4 regions of the Phytobacter cepae genome follow, and region 3 is predicted to be linked to each of the others. Evidence: predicted binding sites of a transcription regulator. Region 3 holds the regulator's gene; each other region holds the start of a gene.
What was found. The regulator CRP, encoded in region 3, controls carbon source genes, mostly activating them, when cyclic AMP is high. The targets are predictions, from matches to a motif close to ATGTGANNNNNNTCACAT.
Positions count from the first base shown of each region.

Region 1: the regulator CRP is predicted to act here: its motif matches at 3,225-3,242, upstream of msrB (peptide-methionine (R)-S-oxide reductase MsrB).
Region 2: the regulator CRP is predicted to act here: its motif matches at 4,055-4,072, upstream of ACUY4Q_RS00755 (glutathione S-transferase).
Region 4: the regulator CRP is predicted to act here: its motif matches at 3,202-3,219, upstream of mlc (sugar metabolism global transcriptional regulator Mlc).

Region 1 covers NZ_CM135107.1:3,051,908-3,057,790, reverse strand. The annotation lists gene ACUY4Q_RS14390 (IS4 family transposase) at 1-1,006, shown strand, start outside; gene ACUY4Q_RS14385 (D-hexose-6-phosphate mutarotase) at 1,057-1,941, opposite strand; gene gapA (glyceraldehyde-3-phosphate dehydrogenase) at 2,023-3,018, opposite strand; gene msrB (peptide-methionine (R)-S-oxide reductase MsrB) at 3,360-3,773, shown strand; gene ACUY4Q_RS14370 (YeaC family protein) at 3,814-4,092, shown strand; gene chiD (chitinase ChiD) at 4,151-5,404, opposite strand.
Region 2 covers NZ_CM135107.1:154,001-159,883, forward strand. The annotation lists gene mtlR (mannitol operon repressor MtlR) at 1-465, opposite strand, end outside; gene mtlD (mannitol-1-phosphate 5-dehydrogenase) at 465-1,613, opposite strand; gene ACUY4Q_RS00750 (PTS mannitol transporter subunit IICBA) at 1,839-3,749, opposite strand; gene ACUY4Q_RS00755 (glutathione S-transferase) at 4,287-4,895, shown strand; gene selA (L-seryl-tRNA(Sec) selenium transferase) at 4,990-5,883, shown strand, end outside.
Region 3 covers NZ_CM135107.1:458,210-464,092, forward strand. The annotation lists gene argD (bifunctional acetylornithine/succinyldiaminopimelate transaminase) at 1-954, shown strand, start outside; gene ACUY4Q_RS02100 (YccS/YhfK family putative transporter) at 951-3,029, opposite strand; gene crp (cAMP-activated global transcriptional regulator CRP) at 3,079-3,711, opposite strand; gene ACUY4Q_RS02110 (OsmC family protein) at 4,019-4,423, shown strand; gene ACUY4Q_RS02115 (phosphoribulokinase) at 4,493-5,362, opposite strand; gene ACUY4Q_RS02120 (YheU family protein) at 5,404-5,622, opposite strand; gene ACUY4Q_RS02125 (hydrolase) at 5,624-5,883, opposite strand, start outside.
Region 4 covers NZ_CM135107.1:2,644,322-2,650,204, forward strand. The annotation lists gene osmV (osmoprotectant ABC transporter ATP-binding protein OsmV) at 1-631, shown strand, start outside; gene bioD (dethiobiotin synthase) at 1,073-1,768, opposite strand; gene mlc (sugar metabolism global transcriptional regulator Mlc) at 1,894-3,114, opposite strand; gene ynfL (multidrug efflux transcriptional activator YnfL/SxtR(Kp)) at 3,245-4,141, opposite strand; gene ynfM (multidrug efflux MFS transporter YnfM/SxtP(Kp)) at 4,250-5,500, shown strand; gene ACUY4Q_RS12305 (UV damage endonuclease UvsE) at 5,648-5,883, shown strand, end outside.

The DNA.
Region 1 (5,883 bases), 2.6 Mb from region 3:
AATCAAACGGGTCGACCGCGCCCTCGGTAACCCGGCCCTTCACCACGACCTTCCCCGTATCCAGCAACAACTGACTCATGCCATTATTTCCCTTATGCCGTTCTGCGTTATTGCTGTCGACTGGACCGGATGGCCTGATAAAAACTGGCATCTGCTGCGCGCCAGTCTGGTCTGTAACGGCCGCTCACTTCCCCTGATGAGTGAAGTTGTTCCGGCTGAACTCGCCCAGAACAGCGGGATACAGTGCGCCTTCCTCGACCGCCTCCATGCTGCTGTTCCGGCAGGAAAAACAGTCACGATTATTACCGATGCTGGCTTCCGGACCGACTGGTTCCGTCACATCAGTCTGCTGGGCTGGTCCTTCATTGGCCGGGTCAGAGGGCTCGTGTGCTTCCGGATGGAAGGCGATACGCGCTGGATGAAAATCAGCGACCTTCATGCCGGCGAATACCCGGTAAGAGTGGGTTATGGTGTTCTGGCCCGGAAACCCCGGACGCCCTGTTACGGTCACTTTTATCTGCAAAAACGCCCGGGCGCAGGCCGTCACGGCAAAGGGAGACTGCCAAAAACGCAGAGGGAGCACCGTCGCAGCGCACAGGAGCCGTGGCTGCTGTTCAGTAATGTGACGGGTATGGAGCCAGCACAGATAATGACGCTGTACAGTCGCCGGATGCAGATAGAGCAGAACTTCCGGGATGAAAAAAGCCCGCGCTTCGGGTTCGGGCTGAGGCTGAGCCGCAGCCAGGGCAAGGGACGTCTGGCTGTACTGAGCGTCGTGGCGGCCATGGCAAGTCTGGTGATGTGGCTGGCAGGATATCTGGCGGAGAAAAAACAGCGCCACCTGCGCTACCAGGCAAACAGTCTGAAAGACAAAAGGATCCTGTCTTATGTGAGGCTGGCGGTTGAAGTTCTGCGGCATGAGCCCGGAATACTGAGGCGGATGAATATCGTTAATGCACTGAAAACGTTAGGTAAAGAGTACAGTAATATGGTCATGGGGACCTGACCATATTACTGGGGATCTCTCAGCCCGTGCGGGAGAGGGCTCAGATGTGATTAACGCTTCACAACCTTGATCGTCTGCGCGAGGCGAGACGGATTTTCTTCCGTCGTTTTCTGCGCTTTAGTTGCGCACGCGGATTCCACACACACGAAGGTTTTGTAACCGTCGTCAGGCATATCCGCCATGCTGGCAGACAGTGCCGGACCCGGGTTCCAGCCGACCACATTGAAGTGATGATGATGAATCACTTCAATGGCGCGGTTCAGGGCACCATCATGAATGACGCTGCAGGCTTCCGGGTTGAGATAAACACGATCGGTACGGTCCGGGAAGGTTTGTACACCGTCGGTCAATGCGTCTTCTTTCGCATCGTTCACTTTATCAATAAAACGATCGCCCAGTCCGCTGACTTTCACTGCCTGAATATCACCAACATTGAAGTAGGTGTGCAGAGCCGAATGAGTCTCAAATTCCCCATGCGCTTCGAGTTCGATTTCGCAGGTTTTTCCCAGCTTAAAGCGAGCTAAAAGGGTGAAGTCGTGGGCCCAGAACTTGCGTGACTCATCGCTGCTGTGCAGTTCGAAGGTCAGGACAACGCCGTTATCATCTTCATTATGCGCTTTTAACGTCCACGGCAGGTTGCGGGCGAAACCGTGGGCGGGCAAACCTTGTTGTGCTGCCGGGCCAAACCAGGGCCAGCAAATCGGTACGCCACCACGCAGAGCGACGCCGTGCTTGAACGGCGTATTACCGCTTAACCACAGGACGTCTTCCTCGCCCTGGGGTTTCCAGGAGAGCAGATGTGCGCCCTGCAGGGCGACAGAGGCTTTAACAACGGGATGATCGACGACAATAACGTCCAGTTCATCATTGATACGGCGGGACAGAGTAGGAGTAATTTGTTCTACAACCGGGAGAGCAAAAATTGTGTTTATCATGGTGCAATCCTTCGTTAGCGTGACACTAAAAACAAAAAAGGCGACCGAGGTCGCCTTTATAGATCAGAGTCTCATCTCAACTTATTTGGAGATGTGAGCGATCAGGTCCAGAACTTTGTTGGAGTAGCCGGTTTCGTTGTCGTACCAGGATACCAGTTTCACGAAGTTGTCATTCAGTGCGATACCCGCTTTAGCATCGAACACGGAAGTGCACACTTCGCCGTTGAAATCGGTAGATACAACGTCGTCTTCGGTGTAACCCAGAACGCCTTTCATTGCGCCTTCAGAAGCCGCTTTGATTGCTTTCTTGATTTCTTCGTAAGACGCTGCTTTTTCCAGACGAACGGTCAGGTCAACAACAGAGACGTTAGGAGTAGGAACGCGGAACGCCATACCAGTCAGTTTACCGTTCAGTTCTGGCAGAACTTTACCTACTGCTTTAGCAGCACCGGTAGAAGATGGGATGATGTTCTGGGATGCGCCACGACCGCCACGCCAGTCTTTATGAGACGGGCCATCAACGGTTTTCTGCGTTGCGGTGGTCGCGTGAACAGTGGTCATCAGACCTTCGATGATGCCGAAGTTGTCGTTGATAACTTTTGCCAGCGGTGCCAGGCAGTTGGTGGTGCAGGATGCGTTAGAAACGATGTCCTGGCCTTCGTATTTGTCAAAGTTAGCGCCTTTAACAAACATCGGGGTGTTGTCTTTGGAAGGACCAGTCAGAACAACTTTTTTCGCGCCAGCAGTGATGTGCTTACGAGCAGTTTCGTCGGTCAGGAAGATACCGGTAGCTTCAGCAACAACGTCAACGCCGATTTCGTTCCACTTCAGGTTAGCCGGATCTTTTTCAGCAGTCACACGGATGGTTTTGCCGTTAACAACCAGGTGGCCGTCTTTGACTTCTACGGTGCCGTTGAAGCGGCCGTGGGTAGAGTCATATTTCAGCATGTACGCCATGTACTCTGCGTCTAACAGATCGTTGATGCCAACGATTTCGATGTCAGAACGTTCCTGAGCAGCACGGAAAACAATGCGACCGATACGGCCAAAACCGTTGATACCTACTTTGATAGTCATATATTCCACCAGCTATTTGTTAGTGAATAAAAGGTTGGCTGTAAAATTACAAAAACCTTACGCAGCGTCAAGCGGAATCGTGTCAATCATTGCGACAAATCATATTCCGCCTAACCTTTGTTCGACTGATTCGTCTCACTCTTCCCATGAGCATTCTTTCCTAATGGGGACGCCGTCCCGAATTTTAAAGGGCATGCAGGATAAAAATGTGAACAAGGTCACAATTACCCCTGCGCATTTTCGGCGCGATTAAGTTTAGAACAAAAGTGAGGGCTTCATTGTTAATGTTTTGTTAGAATCACTGATGTGTTGTACGAGTTCTTATTGCGGGATGTGAGCATATGACGACAAAATCTTCTCAGGACGATCTGAAAAAAAATCTTACAGAAATGCAGTTCTATGTGACGCAAAATCACGGCACAGAACCGCCTTTTACAGGTCGCTTATTGCATAACAAGCGTGAAGGCGTTTATCACTGTCTGGTGTGTGATGCCGCGCTGTTTCAGTCACAGACGAAATTTGACTCCGGCTGCGGTTGGCCAAGCTTTTTTGAGCCCGTCAGCGACGAGGCAATTCGCTATATCAATGATTACTCTCATGGGATGCAACGCGTGGAAATCCGTTGCGGGAAATGTGATGCGCATCTGGGCCACGTCTTCCCGGATGGTCCACAGCCCACCGGAGAGCGTTATTGTGTGAACTCCGCCTCACTCAGTTTCTCCGATGATGAAAACGGTGAGCAAATTAAAGGGTAGCGAATCGATTCAGCAATTATTCCACTGGAGCTAATTTACCATGGATCTTGATCAAGTCATTAACAGCATGACGCCAGAAATCTATCAGCGGCTTGTGACAGCGGTAGAATTAGGCAAATGGCCCGATGGCGTAGCGCTGACGCCTGAGCAAAAAGAGAACAGTTTGCAACTGGTGATGCTCTGGCAGGCAAAAAACAATACCCAAGCGCAGCACATGACCATTGATACGCAGGGTCAGATGGTGATGAAGACGAAACAGCAGCTCAAAGAAGAGTTTGGTATTGGCGCGAAGCCGATTACCACGATAAAGATCGAGTAGACCAATATTCATATCGGGCCGGAGAGCAATAGGATCTTGCTTCCGACCCGCCTTATATTTACGGTTTAATGTTTAGTGACTCGGCCAGCTGTTTTGCCAGCTCATTTTTATTATCGGCGCCATATTCCCAGAACATGGCTCCGCCAAGCCCTTTTTCTTTGATGTATTCAGCCTTGATGGCGACCGAACGTGGATTCTCGTAAGACAATGCAAAAACCGATTTTCCCTCTGTAGTGGCAATGGAAAGCCAGGGGACTTTTGCTCCATCGTCCCATTGTTCAGTAAACCGTTTCTTAGGGTCATTGAGCAATACGTTAACGATGTCGTTGTATTTGAGATAAGTATCTTTGCTAAGATCAAAACCCAGTGTTTCGAAAAGCGCCACGGTTTCTTTATCAAAATAGGGGTGGGTGACGGGATGTTTTTCAGCTTCAGTCAGACTCCAGTCAATACCTGGCTCAATAGCGCGTTTGGGTACCCGCCCATAGAAACCAATGCCGAGATTCATTTGTTCAGGCTTCACTCCCGCAGCCAGATAGTTACTCACCACATAATCAACGCTGTATTTATCGGCCTGTACAACCGTAGGCCATGCGCGTGAATCATAAAGATTCGCGTTGAAATATTGTGTTCCGTAGGCCATGTCGTAAGTCATCAGGTTGATGTAATTCAACAATGGAGCAATTGCTTTAACGTCAACCCACGTTTTCGGACTTTCGGCATTTGCGCCGACAGCAATGGTAACCAACTTATTTTGACCTAATGCCTCACGCATTTCTTTAAGCAACAATGTAAAGTTGTCGCGGTCCTCCGGTTGGCTGTCGACGGCTCCCCAGGCTCCGTTGACCGGATATTCCCAGTCCAGATCAATGCCATCAAGCCCGTATTTTTCCACGATACTCTGAGCGGAACGGATAAATATTGTCCGGCTCTCTTTTGTCGCTGCTGCTCCAGAAAACCCGCGCGCCCCCCATCCTCCGACTGAAAGCAGGACTTTCAACGTTGGGTTTTGTTTACGCAACTCAGGAAGTAAAGCGAGATCGGCATCGACTTTTGGCGATAACCAGATCTGATGCAGCTTTGCGGTATTTTTTAGTGCGCTTTGCACTTCGTCCTTTTCATCGTTGTAAATTAAGCCAAACGAGTAATTTAGATGGGTGATAAGACTAACATCCAGTTTGCGAATATCACTATCCGCACCGCCTGTTGTATCCCCTCCATTAAAATATCCGACCGACATCATGGTGGTGGCGCTCGCCATAATAGAAGTACAAAGTAGTGGCAATGCTGCCAATCTAAACATCCTTTTCATAAAAATCCTCTTTGACAATCAATTGATTAATAAAACCACGTTCGCTCCGTGGAAAAGAAAAGCTTTTGCACGCTAACACTTCCGGCATGCGAAAACCGGGAAGGTGCTCACGTCCGTCTGCTTAAAAAAATAAATTTTTCACACATGAAACTCATTCAAGAGCGCTTATGTAAATAATAAATTAAAGGAGAGGGGGGGTTATGTTTGCTCACATATTCATGCGGTGAATAATATTTATTTTATAATAAAAAAATAATTAAAGGGGGCGTCGCACAACATCCATTATTGCCTGCGATAATCGTCACATTCTGTGAACAAATATTATTTGTGTTATGCAGTAAAAATAAATTTCAGCGTGAATCATATTACATGAGGCGTTATTTATTAGACCAGGTGCCGCTTGTCTGGTCAGATTCTTAAAATTCTTTAAGCGCTGGCGTCAGGCAGTCGTCCTGAAAGCGGTCCGGCCAGCAGGCCGG
Region 2 (5,883 bases), 300 kb from region 3:
GGTATCAAAAAGCGGGACAGGGGGAAGGGCGGACACGCAGTTGAGTTCACCGAAAGGACCAAGAATTTCGTCATCGGTAAACCCGTATTCGGTGCCGTCATGGTTGAGCTCTTCGCGCAGGGCCATCAGCAGCTCCGCGTCTTCATATTCCGGTCGACTCAGTACACCAAGCCCGTAAATCAGCTTCAAGCGCACGGAGAGATTGCCCAGCGGTCCATCTCCGTCAAGCAACGGCTCTACAGCATATTTCACTGCATAGTCGTCTTTGCGGAAGACCTGAAGCACCAGAATATTCACCGCCTCGGTGAGTAACTCCACGGCGGCTATCAAAAAGCTTCGTACGGTTTTGCCAGCATTCAGACGCTCGAGCACACGGTTTTCGAAAGCCTGTGTTAGTTCCATTATTGCCTGCATATCTGACAATCTTGTTAACAGGCGCGGGATGTCCCGCGCCAAATTCGGCATCATGCCTTTGCGTTGTAAGCGTTGACGACTTCGGCTACCACCGCGCTGTTAGCATCCAGACCCGAGATCTGTACCAGTGCGCCCTGTGGGCCTTTTTCTGCAATCAGTGCCGCCAGTTCCTGCGCTTGCGGGTCCTGTTCGCTACGGTAATGCATCGCAGCGGCGATACCCTTGACCAGATTGGTGTGTGCCGTGGCGTATTCCAGCGTGCCGAGCAGCGGCTTGATCAAACGATCGCCTGCACTCAGTTTGCGCAGTGGCTGACGGCCAACGCGCTCAACATCATCTTTCAGGTATGGGTTTTCAAAACGACCGAGGATTTTTTCAATATACGCGGCGTGTTTATCAGCATCGAAGCCATAGCGCTTGATCAGCACCGCGCCACTCTCTTCCATTGCGCCCTTCACTACCGCACGAATGTTTTCGTCCAGAATGGCGTCGCGAATGGTCTGATGACCCGTCTGTTGACCAAGGTACGCGGTTATAGCATGCCCGGTGTTTAACGTGAAGAGCTTACGTTCAACAAACGCCATCAGGTTATCGGTTAATTCCATACCCGGAATGGTCGGCAACGCACCTTTGAACTGGGTTTTGTCGACAATCCACTCACTGAAGGTTTCAACGGTCACTTCCAGCGGGTCGTTGGTAGCAGATTCAGATGGCGGAACGATGCGGTCAACGGCTGAGTCAACGAAACCGACGTGGGCTTCGACCCAGGCTTTGTCTTCCTCCGCCAGTGCATTGAAGACGTGGCCTTTAAGCTGGGTGGTGCCGCGTACCATGTTTTCACAGGCAATGATGTTCAGCGGGGTGTCGAGTCCCTGCGCTTTACGTTTTGCCAGACCTTTGGCAATGGCCGGGGCGATGCGCTCGAGCACAACCGGGCCAACCGCAGTGGTAACCAGATCAACTGTGGCAATCAGATCGACGACCTCATCACCGATGCTGCTGACGGCGTTGACGCCAGAGACGGTATCAACCTGCTCGTTTTCGCCAACCACATGAACCTGATAGCTATGACGGGCATTAAGGGCGTCGAGAACCACCTGATTCACATCGGCGAATGTCAGGGTAATTCCCGCGTCCGCCAGCAGTTTGCCGATGAAGCCACGTCCGATATTACCTGCGCCAAAATGTAATGCTTTCATAGTATTAACCTTCATTAATGTTTTTACCCGAGAGGGCTGGGGTGAGGAACCGCATGCGTTTCTCCTCACCCGAACCCTCTCCCCAGAGGGAGAGGTCCGTCCCCGTTTGGTTCGAGCGGCAGGTGGGTTGGCTTCTTCACTGACCCCGGTCGCTTAGAAAAGTGGCCAGAGTGGTGTTGTAACCTGCCTTCCCGCCGCCCGAATTTTCAGGGGAGCGTTCGAACATTACGCCTTCAGCAGAGCCAGAACTTCTTCTACGCTGGTGGTGTTAGCCAGACGCTCAATGACGGTTTCGTCATCCAGAGCGTTGGTCAGGCTGGTAATAACCTGAATGTGCTCGTTGTTACGCGCAGCGATACCGATAACCAGACGGGCAACATCTTCCGGCTCTTCACCGAACAGTACGCCTTGCGGATACTGGCAGAATACCACGCCGGTTTTCAGTACACGGTCTTTGGCTTCCACGGTGCCGTGTGGGACAGCGATAGACTCACCCAGGTAAGTTGGGGTCAGTTTTTCGCGTTCCAGCATTGCTTCAACGTACTCAGGCTGAACGTAGCCGCCTTTCACCAGCTGCTCACCGGCAAAGCGAATCGCTTCTTCTTTGTTGCTGGCAGTACGGCCCAAGAAGACGTTTTCAGCGCTTAATTTGAACAGGTTGCTGTTGCTGGTATCAAAGCTGTCCTGCAGGCTGCTCTGTACCTTAACGGTGTTATCCGCATGGCGTTGCGCAGCAACCAGGCGTTCCGTCAGGTTGGTGTACAGACCGCTGTCGAGGAAGTTGGTCAGCGAAATGTGCTGTGCCTGCGGCACCTGGCGCATCGCACGCTCGGTCAGGTCACGGTGGGTAATCACCAGGTCAACATCAGACGGCAGGCTGTTAATAGCGCTGTTGGTCACGGAGATGTTGGTCAGACCCGCATCCTGGACTTTTTTGCGCAGCACGCCTGCACCCATTGCGCTGGAACCCATACCGGCATCACAGGCAACGATGATTTTACGTACGTGGCTCAGATCGTTGGTTACGTCGCCAGTCGCCAGAGCACTCGCCCCTTTAGACTGTGCTTTCATGTCCTGTACGCGGCGGGTAGCGGCTTCGATATCATCATCTTCTTCTTTGACTTTGCTGGTTTTCAGCAGAATCGCGGAGATAACGAAGGAAACAGCCAGCGCAGCGAAGATAGCAGCGATGTTCGCGAAGTAAGCCCCTTTCGGCGTCATTGCCAGCACGGCCAGGATAGAACCCGGGGACGCCGGAGACACCAGACCGCCACCCAGCACGCTCAACGTGAACACGCCAGTCATACCACCGAGGATTACTGCGATCAGCAGACGTGGGTTCATCAGCACGTAAGGGAAGTAAATTTCGTGGATACCCCCCAGGAAGTGGATGATAGCCGCGCCGCCAGCAGACTGACGTGCACTACCACGACCGAAGAACATGTACGCCAGCAGGACGCCCATCCCCGGACCCGGGTTAGCTTCGATCAGGAAGAAGATAGACTTGCCGAGTTCATTCGACTGCTGAATACCCAGCGGCGAGAAGATACCGTGGTTGATGGCGTTGTTGAGGAACAGGATTTTCGCCGGTTCAACAAAGATGGACGCCAGCGGCAGCATGTCGTGCACAACCATGAAGTTAACGCCAGCCGCGAGGCCTCTGGACAACACTTCAACCGCAGGACCGATACCTTTAAACGCCAGCAGCGCCAGGATCATACCGATGATGCCAGCGGAGAAGTTATTCACCAGCATTTCAAAACCGGATTTGATCTTACCGTCTACAGCGGCGTCAAATTTCTTAATGCACAGGCCGCCCAACGGACCCGCGATCATTGCACCGAGGAACATCGGCATATCCGCACCGACGATAACACCCATGGTGGTGATAGCACCGACCACACCACCACGATCGCCACCCACCAGACGACCACCGGTATAACCGATGAGCAGCGGCAGCAGGTAGGTGATCATCGGACCGACGAGCTTCGCCAGCGTTTCGTTCGGTAACCACCCTGTAGGAATAAACAATGCGGTAATAATACCCCACGCGATAAACGCGCCGATATTTGGCATTACCATGTTGCTGAGGAAGCGACCAAAGCTTTGCACTCTGATCTTGATATCGGATGACATAAAACACCCCTTCTTATGTTTGCTATCGCACAGGCCGGAAGCCCGAGGTTTTGTTGTTAACGTGGCGGCAGAGGTAGCCGGACCCGTGTTCTGTGATGCGAAATCTCGCACCGAATCAGCCAACTGTCCAGATGACGCCCGGCAATGTGACTTAGATCACGTTAAAGTAGGGGGTGTACCGTGCTTTAACGTGATATTCGTCACAAATATGTTGTGTAGAAAAAGAACAAAGGGCAAAAAAACAGCGTGGTACCCCCATTAATGTGACTCTTATCACAAATGTTTGGGGTGGGTTTGTTATTCATTTGTGATCTTCGTCACAAGATATTTTAACCAGGTGTTTTCTGAGTGTGATCGGTCGCAAACTCTGGTTTTCGCTCACATCGCAACCTGTAATTCTCTTTCACCTCGCCTGGCACACGCGGCGGCTGGCCCAACATATCCAGATAAGTTTTCACATTTATGAAACGTCTGGCGTCGTATTTGTTTACCTTAGTACATACTTAAGGCTTTGCAGTTGGCGACAAGGAGAAGGCAATGAAACTGATTGGCAGCTATACCAGCCCGTTTGTGCGCAAAATTTCCGTCATTCTGCTGGAGAAGGGCATCACCTTTGAGTTTGTGAATGAACAGCCCTACAACGCCATCAACAATGTGATGCAGTACAACCCGTTAGGTAAAGTGCCCGCGCTGGTCACTGATGAAGGCGACGTCTGGTACGACTCACCGATCATTGCTGAATATATTGATTTGCTGGATATGGCCCCGGCCATGCTGCCGAAAGAACCCAAAGCGGCGCTGAAGCTTCGCCAGATAGAAGCCCTGGCCGACGGTATTATGGATGCTGCCCTGGTGTCGGTACGGGAAATTGCGCGCCCCGCAGCCCAGCAGTCAGAAACGGAGCTTCTGCGTCAACGGGAGAAAATCAGCAAGGGGTTAGATGCGCTGGAAAATTACCTCAGTGACGGCACGCTAAGCGTGGATGCGCTGGACCTTGCCACTATCTCCATTGCCTGCGCCATCGGCTATCTCAACTTCCGCCACGTCTCTCCTGGCTGGTGTGTCGACAGGCCTCAACTGGTTAAACTGGTGGAAAATCTGTTCCAGCGTGAGAGCTTCGCACGTACCGAACCGCCGAAGGCTTGATACCCGTTATGTCAGCCTGAATCAACTCGCGGTACAATCCCCTCACGTCGAACTTCTCTCCCGGCGGGAGGGGCAAACCCAGCCAGGCTCACTCATGACAACGGAAATTCAGTCGCTTTATATTCAGATACCTTCTACCGACCGCCTGTTACGTGATGAGGCGTTCTCCCCTTTGATGGCCGCCTTTGGTCACCGCCAGGTCGCTGCGGCGTTACGCCAGCTACAGGTTGAAGCGCGTGAGGCGGTGCGGCTGAAACAGACATTACCTGGCTGGTGCGAAAACTGGGCGCAGGCGGCGTATCAACGCCTGGCGAACGAGAGCATGGGTGCCCTGCGGCCAGTCTTCAACCTGACGGGCACGGTACTGCACACCAATCTCGGACGTGCATTGCAGGCGCAAGCGGCTATTGATGCCGTGACGCAGGCGATGCGCTCACCGGTGACGCTGGAGTACTCGCTGGACGATGCCGGGCGGGGCCACCGCGATCGTGCCGTGGCGGACCTGCTTTGCCGCCTGACGGGGGCTGAAGATGCCTGCATCGTGAATAACAATGCTGCGGCGGTATTGCTGATGCTTGCTGCGACGGCGAGCGGCAAAGAGGTGGTGGTGTCTCGTGGCGAGCTGGTGGAAATTGGCGGTGCGTTCCGCATCCCCGACGTCATGCGCCAGGCGGGCTGCGTGTTACAGGAAGTGGGTACCACCAACCGCACTCATGCCAAAGATTATCGTCAGGCGGTGAATGACAATACCGCGCTGCTGATGAAGGTCCATACCAGCAATTATCACATTGAAGGCTTTACCAAAACGGTGGATGAAGCCGAGCTGGTCTCTCTTGGCGACGAACTAAAGGTGCCGGTGATTGCCGACCTGGGCAGCGGTTCGCTGGTGGATCTCAGCGAGTATGGATTGCCGAAAGAGCCGCTGGTGCAGGCGTTGATTGCGGCTGGCGTGAGCCTGGTGAGTTTTTCTGGCGATAAGCTACTCGGC
Region 3 (5,883 bases):
GCGCGTAAGCTGGTTGACGCCACCTTTGCTGAGCGGGTGGTGTTTATGAACTCCGGCACCGAAGCCAACGAAACGGCGTTCAAGCTGGCCCGTTATTATGCTTCCACCCGCCACAGCCCGCATAAAACGAAGATCATCGCTTTCCACAATGCGTTCCATGGCCGCTCACTGTTTACGGTCACCGTAGGCGGGCAACCCAAGTACTCGGATGGCTTTGGTCCGAAACCTGCTGATATCATCCACGTGCCGTTTAACGATCTTCATGCGGTCAAAGCGGTGATGGACGACCATACCTGTGCCGTCGTTGTGGAACCTATCCAGGGGGAAGGTGGCGTTACTGCGGCTACGCCTGAATTCCTACAGGGCCTGCGCGACTTATGTGACGAACACAATGCGCTGTTAGTCTTTGATGAGGTGCAGTGCGGCATGGGCCGCAGCGGCGAGCTGTTTGCGTACATGCATTTTGGTGTGACGCCCGATATTCTCACCAGCGCAAAAGCCCTTGGCGGTGGTTTCCCCGTCAGCGCCATGCTGACGACGCAGGAGATTGCCAGCGCCTTCCATCCGGGCTCCCACGGTTCCACCTATGGTGGCAACCCGCTGGCCTGCGCTGTAGCCGGTACCGCGTTCGACATCATCAACACGCCCGAGGTGTTAAACGGGGTGAATGAGAAGCGCGAGCTTTTTGTGAAGCATCTGCAGAAGATCAACGAGCAGTACGGGATTTTCAGCGATATTCGCGGCATGGGCCTGCTGATTGGCGCTGAGCTGACACCGCAATTCAAGGGTCGTGCACGTGATTTCCTGCTGGCGGCAGCCGATGCAGGCGTGATGGTTTTGAATGCAGGGCCAGACGTGATGCGTTTTGCGCCTGCGCTTATCGTTGAAGAGAGCGATATCGAAGAAGGAATGCGCCGCTTTGCCGGGGCGGTGGCGCAGGTGGTGAACGGCTAACGTCGTAGCCGCCGCGTTAACCAGATGCCGTGATGCGGGCGCTGACGCCATGCCACCGATGAAATGGTGTGCATGGTGCTCAGATGCCCCAGAATACGTTGCAGATGCTGTTCCAGGGTGCTCATTGGGCCGTGGGTCATTGTCTCCGGCGCCTCCAGGATATTCACATCCCCCGACTCTCCCGGCCCGTCATACTCCAGCCGCTGCTGACAGCGTTGCAGGGCAATTTCACAAGACTGTAAATAGCGTTGCGCCAAATCCGGGGTGAGCATAGTGTGCTCGCGGGCCAGCGTGGTCATTGCGTTAATGTGCTCAACGATAAACTGACTGTGGGTAACCCACAATTTCATGTCTGACAGATAGCGTGTATCGAAGCCGGGCTCCTGCATCGCCTGATTAAGCGAGTTGAATAGCGCATTGTGTGCCTGGTTCACACGCATGCGCTGGTATGCGAGCGGAGTGGCCTGCGGGTCGTTGCTGAGAATAAGTTGGATGGCATCCTGATAGGTTTCCAGCGCATCATGAGCATTACGGCGCAATAGACCACTTTGCCACTGCGGCCAGAGCCAGACGACGCCGCCGAAGGCAATCAGGCAGCCGATCAGCGTGTCGATAAGCCGGGCCACGATGAATTGATCGCCATTCAGCGTCAGCAGCTGGAGCGTATATACCGCCGTCAGGGTAAAGCCCACCATGGCCCAACCGTAGCTTTTGCGAATGATAAGGTAACTGACCAGCGTGACAATCAGCATAGTGGCCAGCGTGTAGCCTTCCGGCACGTGGTAGTGCAGCGTGGCGCCGGCGATAATAAGCCCCGCCATGGTCCCCGCCGCCCGGTGCAGAATGCGTACCCGCGTTGCTCCGTAGCCGTTCTGGGTGACAAACATCACCGTCATCATTATCCAGTAGGGTTTCGGCAGATGTAGCGCGCTGCCCATCAGGCTGGCAATACTCAGCATGACGCTTACCCGCGCGGCGTTTCTTAACGCAGCGGATTTAAACGAGAGATAGCTTTTGAGTGCCGGAATCAGCGGCAATCGTCGCTGCTTTTCGGCCATAAGATCGCGAATATAGAGCGGACGTTGGGTGCGCAGCACGCGGGCAATCTGGCTGAAGTGCCAGGCGCAGAACTGGCCTACCGGGTTGTCCGGATGCTGACGGGCGATTTTCTCCAGCGCGCTGATCTGCTTGTCCATATTGAAGCGCTGTGGATAGCGATGATAGAGGATGTCATCCGCAATGACCCGGAGCCGCGCCGCCACGGTTTGCGCGTTCCAGCGAATGACCTCTTCGGCATGGCTACGCTCTACCAGTTCCTGCACCTCCTGCGGCTGATGCAGGCTGACGGAGATATGCTCCTGTAGGTCCAGCGCCACCTGAAAAACCCGCCTTAATCTTTTGTAATCACTGTTCTGATTAGCCGCCAGCATATGCAGTTGCTGGTAACACTGGCTAATCATGTCCACTGCTTTTTGCTGACGTGCCAGCAGTGGGGGGAGGGCTTTTTCCGGGTCCGCATGCTGAGTCAGCAGGCTGTATTTGGCCTCGCAATAATCAGCGAGCTGACGATACAGCAGGCTTAATGACTCGCGCAGCGGCTGCTCTCGCCACAGCCAGAACCAAAAGGCGTTGAAGGCGCCATACCATAGCGTGCCAAGACTGTAGATCAGCAGCGGCTCCCAGACCGGCATATTTCCCGCAAGACTCAGCGTGAAGATGGCGGCAATCAGCGAGGCGGGAAGCAACCTGCCGTGCAGCGCACTGATTTCCGCCGTGACGCCCAGCGTCAGCGCCAGCAGGGTAAGAATGAGCGGCAGAGGAACGTTTTCGAAAAGCAGGAATTGCACCGCGAGGCTGCTGCCAGCAAAGAGCGAACCGCCAATGATCACGCGCTTGAAGAAGCGTTTATGCAGTGTGTCGAGACCAGCTATGTTGCAACAAGCGGGAACTAACGAGAAGAGCAGACCTAAATCCAGTCGACCGGCAATCAGGCCAACGGTCACAGGCAGGCATAACACCAGCGTTTGTCGCAGTGCATAGTTGATTTCGGGGTGGTAAATCAGCCTGCGCCACATGAGGCAAACAAAAACGGCGCACTGCCAGAAGCAATGCGCCGCTCAGAGATTAACGTGTTCCGTACACGACAATAGTTTTACCGTGAGCGGAGATCAGGTTCTGATCTTCCAGCATCTTCAGGATGCGGCCAACGGTTTCACGAGAACAGCCCACGATCTGACCAATTTCCTGACGGGTTATTTTAATTTGCATACCGTCCGGGTGGGTCATTGCGTCGGGTTGTTTCGCCAGATTCAGTAACGTCTGAGCAATACGGCCTGTCACATCGAGGAAGGCGAGGTTGCCGACTTTTTCCGAGGTGACCTGCAGGCGGCGTGCCATCTGCGAGGACAAGCGCATCAGAATATCCGGGTTTACCTGGATCAACTGACGGAATTTTTTGTAGGAAATTTCGGCCACTTCACAAGCGGTCTTGGCGCGTACCCAGGCACTGCGCTCCTGACCTTCTTCGAACAGACCCAGTTCACCAATAAAATCGCCCTGGTTAAGGTAAGAGAGGATCATCTCTTTCCCTTCTTCATCCTTGATGAGCACAGCCACTGAGCCTTTTACGATGTAGTACAACGTTTCCGCTTTTTCACCCTGGTGAATCAGCGTGCTCTTCGACGGGTACTTATGAATATGGCAATGAGACAAGAACCATTCGAGAGTCGGGTCTGTTTGCGGTTTGCCAAGCACCATGCGCGGTTATCCTCTGTTATAAGCTGGCTCCAGTCTCAGGATCTGCGCCCTGTGACTGGGGTTGCAATCTGTCTTCCCGATACCTGGGAAGTGCGCCGTCAGACATGTCTGCGGGCTCTAAGATGTGATGTCCTCTGCGTACATGCATTACATCAATGTATCACTGTAGCATTCAGACTGTTTTAGCATAGGTTTTGCCGCCTGTCTCCTGGTGTCTCGCTTCAGCTTGACGCAGGTCGCCTTCCATTGCGAGTTTTCTTATGTGCGCGTAATCTGTAGAGAAAGTGACATTGCCGGAGTGAATAAAATGCATGCTCGTGTGAAATGGGTCGAAGGTTTAACGTTCCTTGGTGAATCTGCCTCCGGGCACCAGATTCTGATGGACGGTAATTCGGGCGATAAAGCGCCAAGCCCGATGGAAATGGTGCTGATGGCCGCAGGCGGGTGCAGCGCGATTGATGTTGTCTCTATATTGCAGAAAGGCCGTCATGACGTGACGGATTGCGAAGTAAAGCTCACTTCTGAGCGCCGGGAAGAGGCGCCGCGCCTGTTCACCCACATCAATCTGCACTTTATCGTGACGGGTAAGGCACTGAAGGAGGCGGCCGTATCCCGTGCGGTGGATCTCTCTGCCGAGAAGTATTGCTCAGTCGCGTTGATGCTGGAGAAAGCGGCGAATATCACGCATTCGTTTGAAGTGATCGAAGGCTGACGGGTTTAGGGCATTGTGCGGTCTGATGCCCTCACCCTGACCCTCTCCCACGGGGAGAGGGGACTGATATCACTCAATCTTCTTGCCTTCCATCAACCGTTCAACCAGCGGTGTCATGATGAGCTCCATCGCCAGCCCCATTTTGCCTCCCGGCACCACGATTGTATTCATGTGAGAAATAAAAGAACCCTGCAGCATTGCCAGTAGCCAGGGGTAATCAATCCCTTCAAGATTACGGAAATGAATGACGACAAAGCTTTCATCCAGCGATGGAATGACTTTGGCGGCAAAGGGGTTCGATGTATCCACGGTGGGAACGCGCTGAAAGTTGATGTGCGTGCGGGAAAACTGCGGCGTAATGAAGTTGATGTAATCCTCCATTGAACGTACCACGGAGTCCATCACCGCTTCACGGGAATGACCGCGTTCGCCGGTGTCGCGAACCAGCTTCTGCATCCACTCCAGATTCACAATCGGTACCACGCCGACCAGCAGGTCCACATGGCGCGCCACATCATGCTGCGGCGTCACCACCCCGCCGTGCAGGCCTTCGTAAAACAGCACATCCGTCGGTTCCGGCAGCGGTTGCCAGGGGGTAAAGGTTCCTGGCACCTGATTCCATGGCACCGCTTCGTCGTAGGTATGAAGATATTTTCTCGCCTGGCCGGTGCCGGTATGGCCATAATCGACAAACGTCTGCTCCAGCAGGCTGAAGTCGTTAGCCTCCGGGCCAAAGTAGCTGATGTGGCGACCTGAATCGCGCGCCTTGCGGATAGCCATGTCCATTTCAGGGCGTGTATACCGGTGAAAGCTGTCGCCTTCCACTTCAGCGGCGTGCAAATTCAATTGGGCGAAAATTTTACGAAAGGCAAGGCTGGTGGTGGTGGTTCCCGCACCGCTGGAGCCTGTTACAGCAATAACCGGATGTTTAGCAGACATAGCGACTCCAGACGTTTGCGATGTTTTCGCTTTACGCGTTGTTAATCATGAAATTGAGCACGCGGCATAATGTTGACGCTTTCGTGTAATTCAGACCATACCAGTACGGCTTCGCCGCTTTTGAGTTGGCGTTTAACATCAGCGACTTTTTGTGCAAATGCGCGCTCATGTTCACCATAATCAGTGCCTTCGCGCAAGACAAAGCTTTCAATAAGGTTGTCCAGCGTCTCAGGATCCAGGTCTTGCCAGGGAATAATCATCTTAGTCTTCCAGCCAGGTTGTCAGCCAGTCGGGGATACGTTTCTCAAGCCACATTTGCGGGCGCAGGAGCGTCCCACCCACAAAGCCAACGTGCCCGCCATGTTCAGTCAGTTGGTACTCTACGCATGCGGGGAGCGTCGCAGAGTCGGGAATAACGTGATGGTCCATGAAAGGATCGTCTTTCGCATGAATAATCAGCGTTGGACAGGCAATTTTATTCAATAACGGCATCGCGCTGCACTGACGATAGTAGTCGATGG
Region 4 (5,883 bases), 2.2 Mb from region 3:
GATTAACCGTGAAGTCATTCAGAATCAGTTCCTGGAGATGCAGCGTGCGCTGAAAAAGACCGTCATGCTGGTGAGCCACGATATTGATGAAGCCCTGAAGCTTGGCGACCGTATCGCGGTGTTCCGCCAGGGGCGCATTGTGCAATGCGCCAGCCCGGATGAGCTGTTAGCCAAACCAGCCAACGAATTTGTGGGTTCCTTCGTCGGGCAGGACCGTACGCTTAAGCGCCTGCTGCTGGTCTCTGCAGGCGACGTCACGGATAAACAGCCGACGATCACCGTTCGCGAAACCACCTCCGCCGCAGAAGCCTTTGCGCTGATGGACGATAATGATATTCGCGCCATTACCGTCGTGGATGGCGAAGGTAAACCGCTGGGCTTCGTTAAACGTCGTGAAGCGCGTGGCGCGCAGAGCAGCTGTGCCGATCTGCTCCACCCTTTCCGCATTACCGGTAAAGCCGAAGATAACCTGCGTATTGTGCTGTCGAGACTGTACGAAAGTAACACCAGTTGGATGCCCATCGTGGATGAAGGTGGGCGCTACAACGGGGAGATTTCCCAGGATTATATTGCTGAGTACTTAAGCTCCGGGCGTACCCGCCGTGAGCTGAATATTCACAGTGATGTGTGATAACACGTGATGGGTATTCCCCTCTCGCCTCTGGGGAGAGGACCAGGGTGAGTGGAAACATGCGGCTCTGAGGGGCATTCCGTTCACCTTATGTTCCTTGCTTTTCTATCGCTCCAGAACCCGTGAACGTGCCAGGGCGGTTCACCGCCACCGCCCTGGCGACCCGGGCTCCCGGCCAGGAAAATCGCCGCTGGCGCGGTCCACTTAGCATATTCCTTCAGGCTTATCGGGGACGGGCGAAGGTAACGTCCGTGTAAAGTCGCCCTCGCCGCGCATCCCTGCGCGTCGCCCCGGCCTTACGGATACGCTTCGTCGATTTTCAGCCGGACCCTGTCATCGCTTTAACTGTTGTGTTCTCATGGCACAGTGTTATCGCTGTTAAACGTAAAGTTACTGGGGATTCCTCAGCCTTTAAGGGAGAGGCTCAAAGGAGTCAAACGGTTACGCCAGAATACGCTCTGCCACCAGCATCCCTTTTGCCATCGTCAGATTAATATACTGTGATAATTCACGCTGTTCAGCGCGGGGCAGGTATGGCAGTTCTCCGACCAATGGTGCGGGCAGTTTGCGGCTCAGCACATTGATAATTTCAGCATAATGCGCAAGACCCGGATTAATGCGGTTTGCCACCCAGCCAATCAGCGGCAGACCGTCACTGGCAATCGCCTGGGCGGTTAATAAAGCGTGATTGATGCAGCCTTCCTGAATCCCCACCACCATCACCACGGCCATTTGCTCCTGCACGACCCATTCGGAAAGAGGACGCAGATCGTTCATCAGGCTACGCCAGCCGCCCGTGCCTTCAACCACCACATGGTCAACCCTGTCGCAGAGGTGCGCAAGGCCATTGGACAACTGGGTGTAATTAATAGGAAAGCTATGCGCAACGCTGCTTTCATCTTCACTGAGGGCAACAGGATTGACCGCTGAATAAGGTAATTCTATGGAAGAGACACTTTGCAGAACCATCGCATCTTTATTGCGCAGGCCCTCCGGCGTCTCTTTACTTCCTTTAGCGACGGGCTTGTAACCCGCGACGGTTCTGCCACTCGCCGCCAGCGCCTGAAGCAGTGCGCGGGACACGACGGTCTTACCGACAGAGGTATCTGTACCCGTTACAAAGAAACGCTTATGCATCGCTAACCCCACCGTTTTGCTACGAAAATATAAATCAGAAAAATAATTCAGTAGCGAAAGTCTACGCCAGGCATATTCAGCCCGGCTTGAGATAGCGCAATCTTTATGACAACAGTGAAAAAATGTTACCCCTGTAACAAACGGATAAGCAATGAGCCGTTATACATTGCGTCTTTGACCAGTGCGGCACCCGCCATCGTACCCTGATTGGTAAATTGCGTGCTTTCGACGGCAATGTGCTGACTGTAGGCCGGAAGAGACTGCTGGCGAATGCAGTCGGCGATAGCGGGAAAGAGGATGTCGGCGGCCTTGCTCAGCGGCGAACCGATAAGGATCTTTTGTGGATTGAATAAATTCACCATGATGGCAAGAATGCGTCCGACGTTCGCCCCCACGCCGCTGATGATATCTTTCGCCAGCAGATCGCCCTGCCGCGCGGCGTCACATAAAGATTCCACGGTCAGAGGCTGCTGGTGAAGCATTGAGCTCATCGACTGACTCATACGCAGTTGCGCCAGCTCCAGCACGCTGTCCACGCTGGCGATGGTCTCCAGGCAACCGTGGTTCCCGCAGTAACAGCGCTTGCCATAGGGATCGACCTGAGTATGGCCAATCTCCACCAGACTGCTGCTTCCGGCATGCAACAGGCGGCCATCGGTGATCACCCCTGCGCCGACGTTGTGATCGATAACGACCTGAATCACATCCCTTGCGCCGCGTGAGGCGCCAAACAGCGCCTCCGCCATCGTCCAGGCGCTGATATCGTGCTGCACATAGACCGGCACACCGGTGTGTTTTTCCAGCGCTTCACCCAGCGGCATGTCCTTTACATCCTCAAAGAATGGCATGCGATGCACGATCCCGTTTTCGGTATCAATGATGCCGGGCAGCGTGATGGCGATGGCCGTCAGGCGTTCAAGCCGCTGCGTATGGCGGGTAAAGAACGTATCAATATGGTCAATGATTCTCGCCAGCAGCGGCGTCTCATCGGACAGCGCCAACTCGCGCTGTTCTTCCACCACCAGTTTGCTGCTGAGATCGCGAAGAGAGAGATAAATTTCACCGCGACTGATGCGTAAAGAGAGGTAGTGCCAGGCTTCGGTCTCCACCATGAGTCCGACGGCCGGGCGTCCGCGACTACCGGGCTCCTGAATTTCGGTCTCCTGCACCAGGTGTGCTTCGAGCATTTCGCGCACAATCTTAGTAATACTGGCTGGCGCAAGTTGAGCCAGACGTGAAAGATCGATGCGCGATACCGGGCCAAGTTGATCAATCAGGCGATACACCGCCCCCGCGTTGGTCTGCTTAATTTGATCAATATGACCAGGCTGACTATCAGCAACCACCTCTGACTCCCTTTATTTTTGAGCTCGAAATAAACTTTTTGATATGGTGAAGCACTTCATCACTCGCCGTCAAATATTTACGTAGCCTTGTGATTTACAGCACATTTTACAGGGTGAATCTGCGCACTTTTCACCCATTCACCGCGGAAATGAGTTTTTGTTTGAAACGTTGTGCCGCCGTTCCCTGTTCACGGTGTTTTGCCCATACCAGCCACATCTCTGAAATCGCATCGGCTTCGAGAATCGGCACCCATCGGATTTCATTAAGCTGAACACGCCGAAATGAGGCAGGCAGTATCGATACCCCCAGGCCGGCGGCGACCAGCCCGACAATGGTCATGGCCTCTCCAACCTCCTGAGTGATAGTTGGCGTCAGGTTGTAGCGCCGCAACAGCCCCAGGATATCGTCATAAAGACCGGTCCCGACATGAGGGTCGAAAAACACGAACGGTTCCCGTGCCAGCTCCTCCAGCGAGACACCGGGTTTCGCCGCCAGGGGGTGGTTGCGATGAATCATTGCCAGCAACGGTTCGCGCAGAATCACCTCCCAGGCCAGCGTGTCCGGCAGCGGCGTGTTTCGCATCAGGCCGAGCTCCAGTCCCCCGTCATTGAGCGGCGCTATCTGCTCGCGGGTGTTAATCTCTCGCGTCTGGATATGTACATCCGGGTAGAGCTGACGAAAGGATGAAAGGGTGTCAGATACCGCTTTGATAAAGGGCGCAGACGAGGTAAAGCCGATGCGCAACTCCCCCGTCTCCCCCTGATGCAGGCGCGCCGCACGCGCTGCGGCCTCTTCCACCTGGCTCAGGATCTGCCGACTGTCGGCGAGGAACTGCCGTCCAGCGGGTGTCAGACTGACGCTACGATTGGTGCGGGCCAGCAGCTTCGCGCCAATCTGCTGCTCCAGAATCTGTATTTGCTGGCTCAACGGTGGTTGAGAGATATTCAGGCGTGCCGCGGCGTGACCAAAATGCAGCTCTTCGGCAACCGCAATAAAGTAACGCAAATGACGCAGTTCAATATTCATATTTTAAACATATCAATTAAGACTATTAATATATTAGACAGAATAATTTGCCTTTCATACCCTTATTGTTATCCCCGTCTTATCGGGATACTCATGTAAGGATAAAAAGTGAGCCGTACATCAACCGTCGATACCCTTCCCCTGAGCGGTACTGACGACACCGCCCCTGCTTTACCGACCCAATACATTAAACGTGGTACCCCCCAATTCATGCGCGTCACCCTGGCGCTTTTCTCAGCCGGACTGGCAACCTTTGCGCTGCTTTACTGCGTGCAACCGATACTGCCCGTGCTGTCGCAGGAATTTGGCGTGTCGCCTGCCAGCAGCAGTATCTCTCTGTCCGTCTCTACCGCTATGCTGGCCGTGGGTCTGCTGTTTACCGGCCCCTTATCAGATGCCATCGGGCGCAAAAAAGTGATGGTAACGGCGCTGCTGTTAGCGTCAGGCTGTACGCTACTCTCAACCATGATGACCAGCTGGCACGGTATCCTGGTGATGCGTGCGCTATTAGGGCTATCGCTGAGCGGCGTGGCCGCTGTCGGCATGACCTATTTAAGTGAGGAAATTCACCCGAGCTTTGTGGCCTTTTCCATGGGACTGTACATCAGCGGCAACTCGATTGGCGGGATGAGCGGTCGCCTACTCAGCGGTGTGTTGACTGACTTCTTTAGCTGGCGCATAGCGCTTGCGGCGATTGGCTGTTTCGCTCTGGCCTCGGCGATAATGTTCTGGCGCATTCTGCCGGAATCGCGCCATTTTCGCCCATCTTCTCTGCACCCCAGGACGCTACTGATTAATTTGCGTCTCCACTGGCGCGATCGCGGGCTGCCGCTGTTATTTCTCGAAGGGTTCCTGCTGATGGGGTCGTTCGTTACGCTGTTTAACTATATTGGCTATCGCCTGATGGCATCACCGTGGATGCTGAGCCAGGCCATCGTCGGATTGTTATCCGTGGCTTATCTCACCGGCACATGGAGTTCGCCGAAAGCCGGTGCCATGACGGCGAAATACGGTCGCGGCCCGGTGATGCTTGGCGCCATTGCCATCATGCTCATCGGCTTATTGTTGACGCTAATCCCCTCTTTATGGGTGATCTTCGCCGGCATGTTGCTGTTCACCGCCGGGTTCTTCGCTTCACACTCGGTTGCCAGCAGCTGGATTGGCCCCCGTGCCCGCCGTGCCAAAGGGCAGGCCTCTTCACTGTATCTGTTTAGTTATTATCTTGGTTCCAGCATCGCGGGTACCCTGGGCGGCGTGTTCTGGCACAACTATGGCTGGAACGGTGTCGGCGGGTTTATTGCCCTGATGCTGGTCGTGGCGCTCTTCGTAGGCCATCATCTCCGCCGTCGTTTATGCTAAAGCGTGTCAATTTCCGGCCCCGCTACGGCGGGGCGGGCATTTCGTCATCCCCCCTTTCTGATGGTCCTTCTTTCCGGTTTTTCCCGCCCTCAACCAGCAAAATCTGCCCGCCTGCTACACTCACTGGCGAAACAAATAGGGGGATACATGAAATTAGGCTTTGCCTGCAAGTTTCTGGATGCAGAATATAAACAACCATTTCCGTTCAAATCGACGACCCGCACCCGTTTTCTGGCATTGAATCGCGATGCGCAAACCACGCTGCTGCACGCGCTGGCAACCACCAACCTGAAGCATCTCTGGCTAACCTTTCAGCACATTGCTACCGAGCCACCTGCCCTGCGTATGATGCGCATCGGCAGCGATCTGTTGCCGCTCTATAC